Saccharobesus litoralis: one gene and its partner. Each later gene encodes a partner of the first gene's protein in a complex. Links are inferred from orthologs where the notes say so. Each region holds a gene or a part of one and is shown on either strand. Other genes may lie near its edges.

Region 1 (6,934 bases):
TCTGTAGCGGGTATTGCTATGGGTCTAGTTAAAGAAGATGACAAGTTTGTCGTGTTATCAGACATATTAGGTGACGAAGACCACTTAGGTGACATGGACTTTAAAGTAGCGGGTACCCAAGAAGGGGTTACAGCGTTACAAATGGATATCAAAATTGAAGGTATCACTAAAGAGATCATGCAGATTGCTTTGAACCAAGCAAAAGCGGCTCGTTTACATATTTTGAATGTTATGGATGAAGCGATTTCTGGTCACCGTGAAGAAGTTTCTGAGTTTGCGCCTCGCATATACGAGATGAAGATTGACGCTGATAAGATCCGTGATGTTATCGGTAAAGGTGGCGCAACAATTCGCCAGCTTACTGAAGAGACAGAAACCACAATCGAAATCGAAGACGATGGTAAAGTTAAGATCGCAGCAACTGATAAATCTAAAGCAGAAGCAGCAATGGAGCGCATTAAGCAAATTACTGCTGAAGTTGAAGTGAACCAAGTTTATCAAGGTAAAGTTGTACGTATCGTTGACTTTGGTGCCTTTGTTGAAGTGTTACCGGGTAAACAAGGTCTTGTTCATATTTCACAAATCTCTGAAGAGCGTGTTGAAAAAGTTCAAGATTACATTCAAGAGGGTCAAGAAGTCACTGTTAAGGTACTTGAGATTGACCGTCAAGGCCGCGTACGCTTAAGCATGAAAGCGGCAGTTGAAAAGCCTGAAGTAGCTGAATAATCGATTAATTTTAATACTCGATTGTAAAAGGGAGCGTTTTAGCTCCCTTTTTTGTTTTTGTAGCACTGACAATCTTGTCTTCTGCTTGTATAGTGACGTTATAGAGGTCATTACTAACAAGAAACACTATATGTATTTTAAGTTGGGCGCCATGCTAATGCTTATTATCAGTTTAGCGGCCTGTAACAGTACACCTAAAAATAATGAGCAGCAGATGCTCTTTGTTAAACCGCTGCAAGTTTCTACCCAGCAGCAACTAGCCATTAAACGTTTGTCTGATATTTTAGGTCATGTCAATTTGACTGAAGAGCAGCAAGCTGAAGTGTATTTTCAACGTGGGCGGCGCTATGACGAAATAGGCCTTAACCAGTTAGCTCATTTCGATTTTAACCAAGCATTAAGGCTTAAACAGAATTTAGCTGAAGCCTATAATTATATTGGTATTTACTACACGCTAGAACAAGACTTTGCCAACGCCTACGATGCCTTTGATTCGGTGCAAGAACTCAAGCCTGGGCATAGTTTTGCGTATCTTAATCGTGGCATTGCGCTGTATTACGGTAAGCGTTATGAGTTGGCGGTTGATGATTTACAAGCCTTTATTAAAGAAAAACCACAAGACCCGTACCCCGTAATCTGGCTTTATTTGGCCCAAAGGGAAGTCAATGCCGAGCAAGCATATCAGGGACTGCAACAAGCTAAAGCCCAGCTTGATCCCAATAATTGGGCAATAAGTGTAATCGATTTGTACTTAGGTAAGTCGTCACCAGACGATTTTATTACAGGGTTACGTCACCTCAATTCAGCAGAGGTTGACTTAACGAAACAGGCTTGTGAAGCTTATTTTTACCTTGCCAAATATTATCAGCAAACTAATGAGCCATTAATGGCAGAAACTTACTTTAAGCTCGCTTTAGCCACCAATGTTTATGAATATGTTGAACATAGATACGCTAACTTGGAACTTACCCGTATTAATAGTTCAAAAAACTGATAAGCTGAGGCGCTACAGCCTTTGTGTATTGTGTTGCTTTATTTTTATTGGCTGTAAAGACCTTGGCTTGGCTAGTCAACAAGCAGAATATAAAATAGCACAGTATATTAAGCGTGCGTTGATTTTTGATTCAGACAACACATTTAATATACAAGTCGATAAACTACCTAGGTTACCACATTTCAGCTCCGCGGCTAACATTCGTCAAGAGCTTAAACGCCTAACATTGGATAATCCAGCCAACAAGGCGCAACTACAATTTAAGCAAAGTCAAGTTACCAAACACGTTGCAACTTGGCTGGAGCTATTTGCTCGCTTAGGAAACCCTGATGCCCAGTTTAAGTTAGCAAAGTACCTAAAATCTGGTTATCAGGCTTCTTATTTTCAATTATCAAGCAATCAATCATCAAGCAATCAATCATCAAGCAATCAAGCATCAAGCTATCAAACATCTAGTAATCAGTTATCTGCTAATCAAGCCAATCAATTATTAGTAGATGAACCGCTTACGGAAAAAGCCAATAAGTCTACAACCGCAAGTCACTATTGGCTAACAAAGGCAATTGAGCAAAATTATTTACCGGCCCTGCGTTTTCGCGTTTCGCAACTAATTGATTCTCAAGCTTTTAGTGAGTTAGATAACTTTGTTAAAGCAAATACATTTTCTGAACAGGAAAGACAAATTTATCAGCTTTATGTGGCTGTTGGGCTAGCAGAGCCGTACTGGCAAGCCATGCTGCAACGCGTATTGGCTCGTACAGACATTCGCGATGAATTTTTATTAAGCCTTAAACAGCGAATATCACTGCTAGTTGATGAATATTCTAATCCTGTATCTAGTGCGCATTTTCAGAATGGATCTGCTTGTCAATTAATGTTGCATGTTTATGCGAAAAACCCATGGCAGTTAAAAGCGCTAGACTCACTGTTAAATGAAACGATCAATCAGACCAAGCTTAAATTATTTAATATTTGTATTGCCAGTTATCGTTGGGGGTTGGGAGCCACTGTGCAGGGAAAAGAAATGCAGGAAAAAGATAGGCAGGGAAAAGAGATACAAAGAAAGAACAAGCGTAGCAAGAACACGCAACACGTGGCAGAACAAGCTGAGAGCTCTGTAACGGCTATCACCCCTCCTTACACGTTAACTTGGCAAGCAATGCCACAGAAGAAAAAATCTTATGTACAAGGGCGAGGGATATATTTAAATCAGCAGGCTGATCGACATGTACTTAAACATGAAATAGGTCATTTGCTCGGTTTTGAAGATGAGTATGAATTGGCTAGCCAGATAAAAGCTAGGGTTTGTCAGTTACCAAAAGATCAACAAGTTAAACGCTTAGGCGCCAATGTGGTGATAATCGATAAGGCCTTGTCGTTTGCTAATCAGCAACAAGCGCTAGATTTTATTCAACATTCGATACCATGGGCCGGTATGTTGCGTGAGCATTTGGATTGGAATAATTGGCTGGTTAAGCAAGGCGAGCGATTTGTGTTGCAGATCCAAAGCGGATCCTTGGAATTAGAACAATCTATTAATCAGAGTGTCGGCTTATTTGCCAGTCAAACCTGTCATGGCTCATCAGTTCAGGCGATTAAGCCGTGGGCTAATGTGAGTTTTATGGAATTACATACCCAACCTATTACAAGAAATTATCGCTCACTTTTAGCAAATTAAAACTGGCAGAAAAGTAATTTATATATTTTAATTGAGGGGTAAATTGTGTTTGTGGCGTTAATCACTAAACACCTTACATTAAAACGTTATATATTGATAACTTTTTGGATTTAAAAATTTAAGGATAAACCTATGCTAGTTAAAACTCTCACGTCTTGTATTTTCAGTCTGACATTTGTTCTACTTTCTCAAAGTGCAATTGCGCAAAATAGCGATATACAAAAAGCGCAAAATATTGTGAAGCAAGTGCAACAAAAGCTTGATATTAACCAAGTTACGGCTGAGCAATTAAGAATACCTAAGCTTATTGGTAAAAAGCGCGCGGCAGCGATTATTGCTTGGCGGGATAAAAATGGGGGAATCAAGTCGTTTGATGACCTGTTAAAAGCAAAAGATCTAAACTTAGGAGTAAAAATAATAACGGAATTGCAGAAAAAATTTGTTATTAATTAGTTATTTAGTCTAATTTTGCGTATTAATTACAATGTTTAACATACTTGCCATCAAATAGGCTTGCATATTTGTTGGAAGTGTTTTTTAATTGAGTAGACAAAAACCTAATTCCTAATCAAAAAATTTTTTACAAGGAAGCTCATAAAATGAAATCCCTATTCAAAAAAACAACTGCTGCTGCAGCTATCGCTGCTTCACTTGCATTAACTGCATGTGTTGATTCAACTGATTTTGGTAATACCGATACTACACCTACAGCAGTAGTTACATTAAGTGGTACTGCGACTAAAGGTGTTTTAAAGCAGGCAACGGTTGTAATCTGTGCTGTTAACCCAAAAGAATGTGCGAACACCGTTAGTACTAACAATGGTGCTGATCTAAGTGGTACTCAAGGTTATATCGGTACTGCGCAAACTAATGATGATGGCGATTATTCTTTTACTGTCCCAGAAAAAGATCAAGGTACAGCTGTCATGGTGCGTATGTTTGCTGTGCCAGGCGTAACAAAGATGGATTGTGACTTTGACGGTTGTACTGACACTCAAGACTTATCTGGCTTGGAATTAAAAACAGTGGCTTTTGTTGAAACTCCTCTACCGGGTGTTGATGCGACAGTTACGGCTAGTGCTTCTGCATTATCGACTGCTGCAACAGATACCTTGATTGAACTTGGTGGTGGTATTGATGGCCTAAAAGATGTTACTACAAAAGAAGTTTTCAAAACAGTGACAGATACTGCATCTAAGTCAGTTGCAACTGTACTGGGTATTGATACTACTACAGCAAGTTCTGTTAACTTGTTTGAAGTTAAAATTCCTAACGCAACAGCTGGTGATAGTAAATTTGATGAAGCTGATGATACAGTTAAAGCATTATCAATTGTAAACGCTTCATTAGCTAGTGTAATTGGTGTTAAGGTAGATGCAGATGAAGACGCGCCAGCTACGTTAGCGGCGGCTATCAAGAAAGTGACTTCTACTGTTTCTCAAGCGGTCACTAAAGGTAGTTCAGATAAATCATCTACGACTTTAGGTCAAATTACTCAGACAGCTAAAACCCAAGCTGACGCTAAAGTAAATGCGATAGTGGCAAGTAACCCTAACTCTACTTTAGATACAAAAGTTAAAGTGCCTACTGCAGATGAAGTTAAATCGAAAGTTGATGAGTCTAAAGCCGAAGTAGACAAAGTTAAAGATACTGTTACTGGTGGTACAGGTACTGGTGCTACTGGTGCACAATAATCACTTTTACTGATTGAATAAAAACCCGCTATGGCGGGTTTTTTTATGCCTTATAGCATAACGATTGGCTAGTTTTATTAACTTGCTGAGCGAATTAGCCGATAATAGTCAAAGGTAAGGTGTGTTTAGGACTTTGCGCTTGAGTCAATGTGCTACATACACGACAAACAGAAATTTGTCAGTTTGCTTGCTTTAACATATTGCCTTCCAGTGATTTTTATAGAGATCTGGCACATGGTTTATTAGTGAAACAATAAACGAAACTAAGCCTCTGTGTTGTATACCAATTCACAACGACTCACATTTTGTAAAATAGAATAACGATAATGAAAAAACTCGCTTTAACTTTGGGGATCACCAGCATCCTGTTGACTAATACTTGTTTAGCTGTTGATGAAAAAATAAATTTTCAAGGGATCACTGGGGCTGTCAATACGCCGTCTGCCAACACATTACAGCCTGGCAGTTTTAACTTTTTTTATTCGAAGCCGGTTGAGCGTGGTAATCGTTATTTGGATAACCATAGCTTTGTGTATAGCTTTGGTTTATATGACTTTTTAGAAGTGAGCGGGCGCAATGCCAGTTATTCAAGTGATTTGGGTAAAGGGTCTGATTTATCAGCCAATATCAAGTTAAAAGCCAGCTTTATTCCCAAGGATTGGTTTAGTTTAGCGATTGGCTCACAGGATTTAGGCGGTGCCGCCAATAATTATGGTGCTGATTATGTTGTGCTGTCTAAGTCCTTGTTTGATGACAGTCTGTCTATTTCTGCTGGCGTAGCAAAAAGTGATTCACTGTTAGGCAGAATGAACGGTGAGTTTGGCTCTATACGTTATCAACCCTTTGAATGGTTACAACTGCAAGCCGATTATGATGCGGCTGATACACATACTGGTTTGGTTTTTTCTACACCTTTGGCATGGTTAAATAATCAAGCACAGTTTAATGCGTCTATTATTACTTCATCCAGTAATGAAGATTTAACGGATAATGTTTCATACGGTATTGGCTTTACCTTGCCTATGGGCTCATCAATACCCACATCTTTAGCGCATAGCAGTGAATATGAAATTCAACAAAGCAATGCAGCTCGTACTCAAGTTCAAGTATTGTCAGGTCAACAAGAAAACCGTTTATTTGAGCAATTAAAAAGTTTTAAACAAGGCTTAATTGACTTTGGTCTGGAAGATATCTCCGTAGGATATGATGTTAACAATAAGGTATTTGTTCGGGCGACGACCTTATCAACATTTGGTCGTAACCGTTTAGATGCAGTTGGTTACATTTTAGGCACCTTGGTTAATGAAGTGACAGCCAGCAAAGAAAGCCAGTTTGTATTAGAGATCACTGAAAATGGCTTAGTTGCAGAAAGTTACAGTGGTCAGTTTGCCCAATATCATGCTTTTCTACAGCAAACCTCGACATCAACTGGCTTACGCGTGATCAAAGGGGGACAAAGTCAAACTGCCAATGTCAATTGGATCGGTGAGCAAAAACAAAATTCATCGTGGTTTAAGCCTAGGATCACCTTATCGCCAGACGTCAACTCCACCGTAGGTACCGAAGTCGGGGTTTTGGACTTTTCCGTGGCGTTGGCTGCGCGCTTGGAATTAGACTTGTGGTCAGGCGCGACATTCTCTTCAAAATATTTAAAGCAATTTTACGAAACCAAAGATTTTAAAGATGGTTATATACTAGCTAATTCGCGGCAAAACTCCGGCTTGTATGAACTGGGTTTACATCAAAGTTGGACTTTACCGTTTAATATTTTCAACATGACTAGTGTCGGACGCTACCGAGAAAATTGGAATTATATTAGCCATGAAGCCTATTGGGCGTCAC
Region 2 (7,073 bases), 880 kb from region 1 along the record:
GGGGAGTCTACGTCCATTAACTATGGTTTGGATAGCAACTCAAGGCAAAGGTTTTGAACGTGATATAATGAATGAAGATAATCCGTTTTACGTTGATGTACTGCGGCCGATTGCTAAAGAGCGGGGTTTGCCAATGATTGCACCGTTAATGGATTTTGATGATGCAACCATGATCAGTGCGTCGGATGTTTGGGGTAAATTTGAAGAGCCGATTAAGCTAGCCAGTGCTCGTTATGACCCAGATGTTATCTCTGCTATTAAGGTGTTCCAGCAAGATGATAATATTAACACCTTGGTTGACGCCAGTTGGTTGGCTCAAATTACCTTATATAATTTAGCATCGCCTATGACACTTGAAGTTAGTGGGACGTCAGCGCAACAGGTTACCCAAGAAGCGATCCATGCTATTGCCGATGCGATAGGTGAACAATATGCTGTTGCGGCGCAAGCGGCTCGGGGCGATCAAAATTATTTATATCTTACATTTAGTAATGTAGCGGGTATGAAAGCGACATTAACCGTGGAATCTTTTTTGAATTCATTGTCGTCTGTGTCACAAGCGCGCGTGCATCAAATTAATGGTCTGGGTGTTCAATACCAAGTTGAATTACTTGGTGAAGCACTTGATGTATTTACCGCGTTAGATTTAGATGAAAGAGTTAGGCCGTTTAAACCTGAATTTGGTGAGGAAATGCCAACAGAACATTATTTTGTTTGGACAAATACTGAAAATTAATGACTAGTCAGTTAACAATAGATTTTGCCGTTGATAAACTTCGCTCGTTTGATAACTTTTTTGTAGAAGAGAACGAGGCGTTAGTTGATGCTTTAAAGCGGTTCGTCGCTAAAGAATTATGCGCCCCCTCTGACAGCTTGTTTTATCTACATGGCTCCGCAGGATTAGGTAAAAGCCACCTTTTGGAAGCCGTGTGCCAAATGGGCACCGAACTGGGTTTACGTTGTCAATATGTACCTGTTGCTTCATTTATTAATATGCAACCTGAAATTACGTTTGGTATGGAAGCGGCAGATATACTGTGTATTGATGACATCGGGTTAGTTGAAAAAAGTCAGGTATGGCAAGAAGCATTGTTTGATTTGGTAAACCGCGTAATTGAGCAAGGGCATAAAATAATTTTTAGTAGTCAATTTTCAGCCAGAGAAAGCCAGCTTAGTTTGGCCGATTTGGAGTCACGTTTGGAATGGGGCGAAACATGGAAGATAAAAGAGCTCGACGATGAACAGCAAATTCGATTACTACAGTTTCGGGCAAACTGTAAAGGGATGAGTATTTCTAACGATGTAGCGCAATATATCCATCATAGATTAAGTCGAGATATTGCGAGTATTATCGAATGCTTAGATAGTTTAGATGCGCAGTCGTTGGCAGAGCAGAGAAAGTTGACTATCCCATTTATTAAAACTGTGATGGATTGGTAAAATTCCACAGGAAAATCGCTGTAGGTACGGCAGATATGTCGTTAAACTATATCGAAGATTAAAATTAGTTAAAAAAACGTAAAAAACGGTTTTATTTTCCGGGCGTTCCGGTTAATTTAGGCGCTTAATTGGAATCTACTTGATATTGAAAGCAAAAATAAACATTTTTGCTGAATAATTAAGTGTTTCTATGCAATTGATGAACGGGATTTCCCGAGTCGTTAACTGCCTAAATAATGACATTCTAGGTTATCGACGTTGAAAGAATTTGTAATCATTCAAGATTATTTAATCGAACCACAAGAGCTAGCAAATTGGCACGATAATGCCGAGCTAGCCTCAGACAATCTAAATCTGGTTTTGCATATGATCTTTGATCAAGCTGACCAAGATATTAGTCCTGACAAACTCGCTGAGCTGTTGGTTAACGCTAGTCAACTTTTAGCACAGAATGAGTATCTCACAGAATTCGAAAACGAAGACGAAATTTCAGATTGGGTGGCGCAGTTTTTAGCTGACCGCCTTTAGTCACGCTATTGGTGAAAAAATATATGCAACAAAACGAAAACGTTACAGAACAACAAACTGTAGAAGAGCAAACTACAACTCAAGTTGAAACAACTGAGGACAATGTTGAAGTAACTAACAAAATAAAAGATGTTAATGAAGTTATTGCTTATTTAGCTGAGCAATTTCCTAAATGTTTCTCTATTAAAGGAGAGGCGAAGCCAATCAAAATTGGTATTTTTAAAGATTTAGCTGAAAGAGTTGATCAAGAAGGCCGCGTATCGCGTACTGTTTTACGTACAGCTTTACGTAAATATACTTCGAGCTGGCGTTATTTGGAGTCTATTCAACCAGGAGCAAAACGTGTTGATATTGACGGTAACGAAGTTGAAGATATTGAGCAAGAGCATGTTGAGCATGCTAAGGCTACATTAGCTGAAAGCAAACAAAAAGCCGCTGAAAAACGCAAGCAGCGTGCGCCTCGTCGTGATAAACGTCCAAATGATGGCGCAAATAAGCCTAAAGGGGCTAAACTGAATATTAAACGCTCACCAAAAGGTAAAGCGGTAGACGTAAAAGTGAAAAAACGTCGTACTATCGATACCGGTATCTTTGAAGGTAAGCAAGTGTTAGTTTCGATGGGGCGTGCCCCAATTGAAGGCACTATTAAAGAAATTAATGGCGATGATGTGGTTGTTGTGACCAATACAGGCTTTACGGTTAAAACCGAAAAAAGCAAAATCGTTAAGTAAAAAGGCAATTAGGAGTAGCGAGCTGAATGATTAGAGTTAAACGCATACTGATAGGATTATTTGCGAGTTGTTTAACATACCAAGTTGCGGCACTCGATGCCAAGTTGAGCATTGAAGACCTGCCTGCTCTTGAACAAGAAAGTCAACATGCACTAGCCAGTAAGCGTATATATAGCTACTTCACTCGCTCTCATTATAAACGCATCTATCCTAATGATGAGTTTTCAACTAAGGTTTTTAACCGCTATATCCGGCAGCTTGATTTTAACAAGCAATTTTTCTTAGCTAGTGACATTGATAAATTAAGAAAATACGAAAAGCAATTTGATGAAGGCCTTGAAAATGGCAATTTAAAATTTGCTTACGAAATTTTTTTACTGAATCAAACACGACGCTATGAGCGCTATGTTTATGCGTTACAGTTACTTGATCAAAAAATGGACTTTGCTAAACAAGGCGATGCCTATTATTACGATCGAGAAGATGCAACTTGGGCTCAAACTGAACAAGAGCTTAATGAGTTTTGGCGCCAACGAGTCAAGTACGACGCTCTTAACCTTAAACTAGCCGGAAAAGAATGGCAGGAAATTCAAGAATTACTGTCAAAGCGCTACAACGCAGCCATTAAACGTATTACTCAAGGGCAAAGTGAAGATACGTTTCAATTAATCATGAATGCGTTTGCCAGAAGCATTGAAGCGCACACAAGCTATTTATCGCCACGAAATGCGGATCGTTTCCAAATGGAAATGAACCTTTCATTGGAAGGTATTGGTGCTGTATTGTCTCTTGAAGATGATTTTACGACTATTCGTTCATTGGTTCCTGGTGGTCCAGCGGATCGCTCTGAAAAATTAAAACCTGAAGATAAAATTGTCGGCGTTGGTCAAAAAAATGAAGACATTGTTGATGTTATTGGCTGGCGACTAGATGATGTTGTTGAATTGATTAAAGGGCCAAAAGGTACTGAAGTTAGGTTGCAGATCCTCAAAGGAGACTCAGCTGACAATCACCCAACTGAAGTTGTATTAATTCGCGATAAGATCAAGTTAGAAGATCGCAAGGCAATTTCTAAAGTATATACACCGGAAGAGGGGCCTAACAAAGGTCGCAAGTTAGGTGTTATTGAAATTCCTAGCTTCTACAACAACTTAACGGCTGACGTACGGGTAGAGCTAGATAAGCTTAAAGAAGATAAAGTTGAAGCCGTTATTGTTGATTTACGCGGAAACGGTGGTGGCTCGTTACCTGAGTCTATTATGCTTAGCGGTTTATTTATTAAATCTGGCCCTGTTGTTCAAGTACGAGATATGGCTAATCGTATTGATGTACATAAAGACCATGACAAATCGCTGGTATATGGTGGGCCTTTAATGGTGATGATTGATCGTTATAGTGCGTCGGCTTCAGAAATTTTTGCTGCGGCTATGCAAGACTATGGCCGTGCAATTGTTATCGGTGAAAACTCATTTGGCAAGGGAACCGTTCAGCAACATAAATCACTGAATAAACGTTACGATATTTTTGCTAATAAACTTGGCTATATTCAATATACGTTTGCCAAATTTTATCGAATTAACGGTGGCTCTACTCAGCATAAAGGCGTAAAACCAGATATTGAATTTCCATCTCCTATTGATCCTGCAGAGTGGGGCGAAGCAAAAGCGGAAAACGCATTACCGTGGGATAAAATTAAACCCGCTAGTTATGAGATTCTGGGTAGTTTAAATTCGACAATAGCTAAGCTAGATGTGGCTTATAAAAATCGTATTAAAAGTAATCCTGAATTTGCGTATTTGTACGAGGATATAGAAGAGTACAATAAAACCAAAGACAGAAAGTTTGAAACTTTAGTGCATGAAGAAAAAATAAAACGTCGCAACGAAGTTGAAGCCAAGCGACTACAACGAGCAAATGAGCGGTTAGCACGGTTAGGTAAAGAACCTGTCAAAAAGTTAGAAGACTTACCTGATGATTTAAACGAGTTAGATCCTCTGCTTGATGAAGCTGCTAATATAACTTTTGATTACATTGATTTAGGTAAACCACAAAAGCTAGCTGCTAGATAAATTTTTATTAAAAACCTCCGTTCATGGAGGTTTTCTTTTCTCACCTTACTCAATAACAATTATAAAATTATGAGCAATACCAAAACTTCTATTCATGGTCAATGGTCAAGCCGTTTTACTTATATTCTCGCTGCTACAGGCGCCGCAGTTGGTTTAGGTAATATATGGAAATTCCCATACATTATGGGAGAGAACGGTGGTGGTGCATTTGTACTAGTGTACTTACTTTGTATTTTATTGATTGGTATACCCGTCATGATGGCTGAGGTATTGATTGGTAAATCAGGCCGGCAAAGCCCTGGGGCGTCGCTACAATTTTTAGTTGGAAAAGTTAAAGCGTCTCGTTTTTGGGTTATTAGTGGCTGGATAGGAGTATTGGCAGGCTTTTTAATCTTATCTTTTTATGCGGTCATCGCGGGCTGGGCATTTGCCTATATCTTTAAATCGGCCTCAGGTGAATTTATTGATAAGACACCAGAGCAAGTCGGTGAAATATTTGGTTCTTTTATCAGTAACCCCAACGAACTCATGATTTGGTCGGGGGTGATTTTGGCTTTAACGGCTTTTGTGGTTGGACGTGGTGTTGAAAAAGGCTTAGAAAAAGCGGTTAGTTACGCCATGCCAATTATGTTTGCTTTATTAATTGTTATTGCCATTTATGCGGCTAAAGTGGGGGAGTTTGCTTCAGCGTTTAGCTTTATGTTTACTCCAGATTTTTCCAAACTCACGATAGACGGTGCATTAGAAGCATTAGGGCATGCTTTTTTCTCACTCAGTTTGGCTTCTGGCATCATGATTATGTACGGTGCTTATTTACCTAAAGATGTTTCAATCATTAAAAGCTCTATTTGGATTAGCATTGCTGACACCTTAGTTGCTTTAATCGCGGGTTTAGCCATATTCCCCATTGTTTTTGCTAACAACATGGAGCCTGGTGCAGGACCTGGCCTTATTTTCCAAACATTGCCCATAGCGTTTGAACAAATGCCAATGGGAACCGCATTTGGCACTGTCTTTTTTATTATGTTGGTATTTGCTGCTTTTACATCAGCAATCGCACTCATAGAATCTTCTGTTGCTTGGTTAGTTGAACGATTCGCCATGAAACGCTGGCAAGCGGCTGTGACAGCTTCTAGCGTACTTTGGTTATTGGGTGTCGGAACTATCTATAGTTTTGTTTCAGATTCTTGGGCACATATAAATATTGCAGGTTGGCAAACCTCAATTTTTGACGCGTTAGATTATTTTACCTCCAAGCTACTATTGCCGATTGGCGGACTGTTGATTTCATTATTTGTCGCATGGGTTTTAAACAGAGAATTTTTGCAAACTGAACTAAATTTAAAAGGTAAAGCGTTTGAACTTTGGTATGCGACACTTAAATTTATTGCACCTTGCATTATTATTTTTGTGTTTTTAAACCTAGTTGGCGTGTTTTAACCTGTTTTAGGAGTATATAGCATGATCGATGGTGGAGACGACACCCAGCAATTATTAGACTCTGTAATACCCGTTGCAGAAGACTTAATTATATCTTTAGGGGAATTTTACCCTTTTGCTGGCGCGATGAAACCCGATGGGGAAATAGTCAGTATATCCGCAATTGAAAATAATGTTGTTGATGAGCAACATCCGGACAGTGACGTATTGCAGCAAAAGTTGAGTGAACAATTACGCTCGGCTGCTAATAAAAAAATGTATAAAGCTACGGCGGTTGCTGTCGATGTCGCACTGCAATTGCCGGATTCAACGTTAACTGACGCGATTGCCGTTTATCTTGATCATGAGTCGGGCTATTCCGTTGTGGTGTATATGCCCTATAAATTAGTCAATGGCAAAGTTGAGTATGGAGAAATTTCCGTGCAAGCTGGTTCTCAAGACGTTTTTTCAACTTCCTAATTTCTTATCTTGTATTTTTAGAGCCTTGAATTAAGGCTCTTTTTCAATTATGTATCGTGGAACTAATTATGAAAACTGAAAATGCCAACCCACAAGCTAAATATTTAAAAGATTACCGTTCTCCTGCGTTTTTGGTTAAATCAGTCGAATTAACGATTGAGTTAGATGATCATAAAACCAAAGTTATTTCTGTCGTTGATTATGTTAAAAATGAAGCAACGACGAGTTTAGAACCTAATGTATTAGTACTTGATGGTGAACAACAAAATCTGTTGCAAGTTTCGTTGAATGGCCAAGTGTTAACACCTGAGCAATACCAACTGTCAGACACGAACCTTTGCCTGGAACCAGGTTTAGCGTCTTTTCAGTTAATAATTGAATCTGAAATTGACCCTGCTAACAACAC

What was found.
Region 2: the proteins of nlpI (region 1) and prc are in contact, whole or in part, in a solved structure (PDB 5WQL), measured with the Escherichia coli proteins. The link is inferred for Saccharobesus litoralis from one-to-one orthologs.

What each region holds. Positions count from the first base shown.
Region 1 is NZ_CP026604.1:3,314,060-3,320,993, forward strand. The notes cover bases 1-2,788. They hold nlpI (lipoprotein NlpI), read left to right. Parts: upstream 1-856; coding sequence 857-1,720; downstream 1,721-2,788. Other genes in these bases: pnp (polyribonucleotide nucleotidyltransferase), read left to right, coding at 1-726; C2869_RS11890 (hypothetical protein), read left to right, coding at 1,656-2,788. Also shown: more of C2869_RS11890, read left to right, coding at 2,789-3,398; C2869_RS11895 (ComEA family DNA-binding protein), read left to right, coding at 3,531-3,851; C2869_RS11900 (hypothetical protein), read left to right, coding at 3,998-5,092; C2869_RS11905 (YjbH domain-containing protein), read left to right, coding at 5,419-6,934. UniProt on the Escherichia coli protein: May be involved in cell division. May play a role in bacterial septation or regulation of cell wall degradation during cell division. Negatively controls the production of extracellular DNA (eDNA).
Region 2 is NZ_CP026604.1:4,194,776-4,201,848, reverse strand. The notes cover bases 2,320-5,246. They hold prc (carboxy terminal-processing peptidase), read left to right. Parts: upstream 2,320-2,725; coding sequence 2,726-4,768; downstream 4,769-5,246. Other genes in these bases: C2869_RS15370 (sodium-dependent transporter), read left to right, coding at 4,838-5,246; proQ (RNA chaperone ProQ), read left to right, coding at 2,320-2,699. In the rest of the region: C2869_RS15395 (DUF2066 domain-containing protein), read left to right, coding at 1-736; DnaA regulatory inactivator Hda, read left to right, coding at 736-1,440; C2869_RS15385 (hypothetical protein), read left to right, coding at 1,699-1,968; more of proQ, read left to right, coding at 1,992-2,319; more of C2869_RS15370, read left to right, coding at 5,247-6,208; C2869_RS15365 (hypothetical protein), read left to right, coding at 6,230-6,667; pepN (aminopeptidase N), read left to right, coding at 6,736-7,073. UniProt on the Escherichia coli protein: Involved in the cleavage of a C-terminal peptide of 11 residues from the precursor form of penicillin-binding protein 3 (PBP3). May be involved in protection of the bacterium from thermal and osmotic stresses.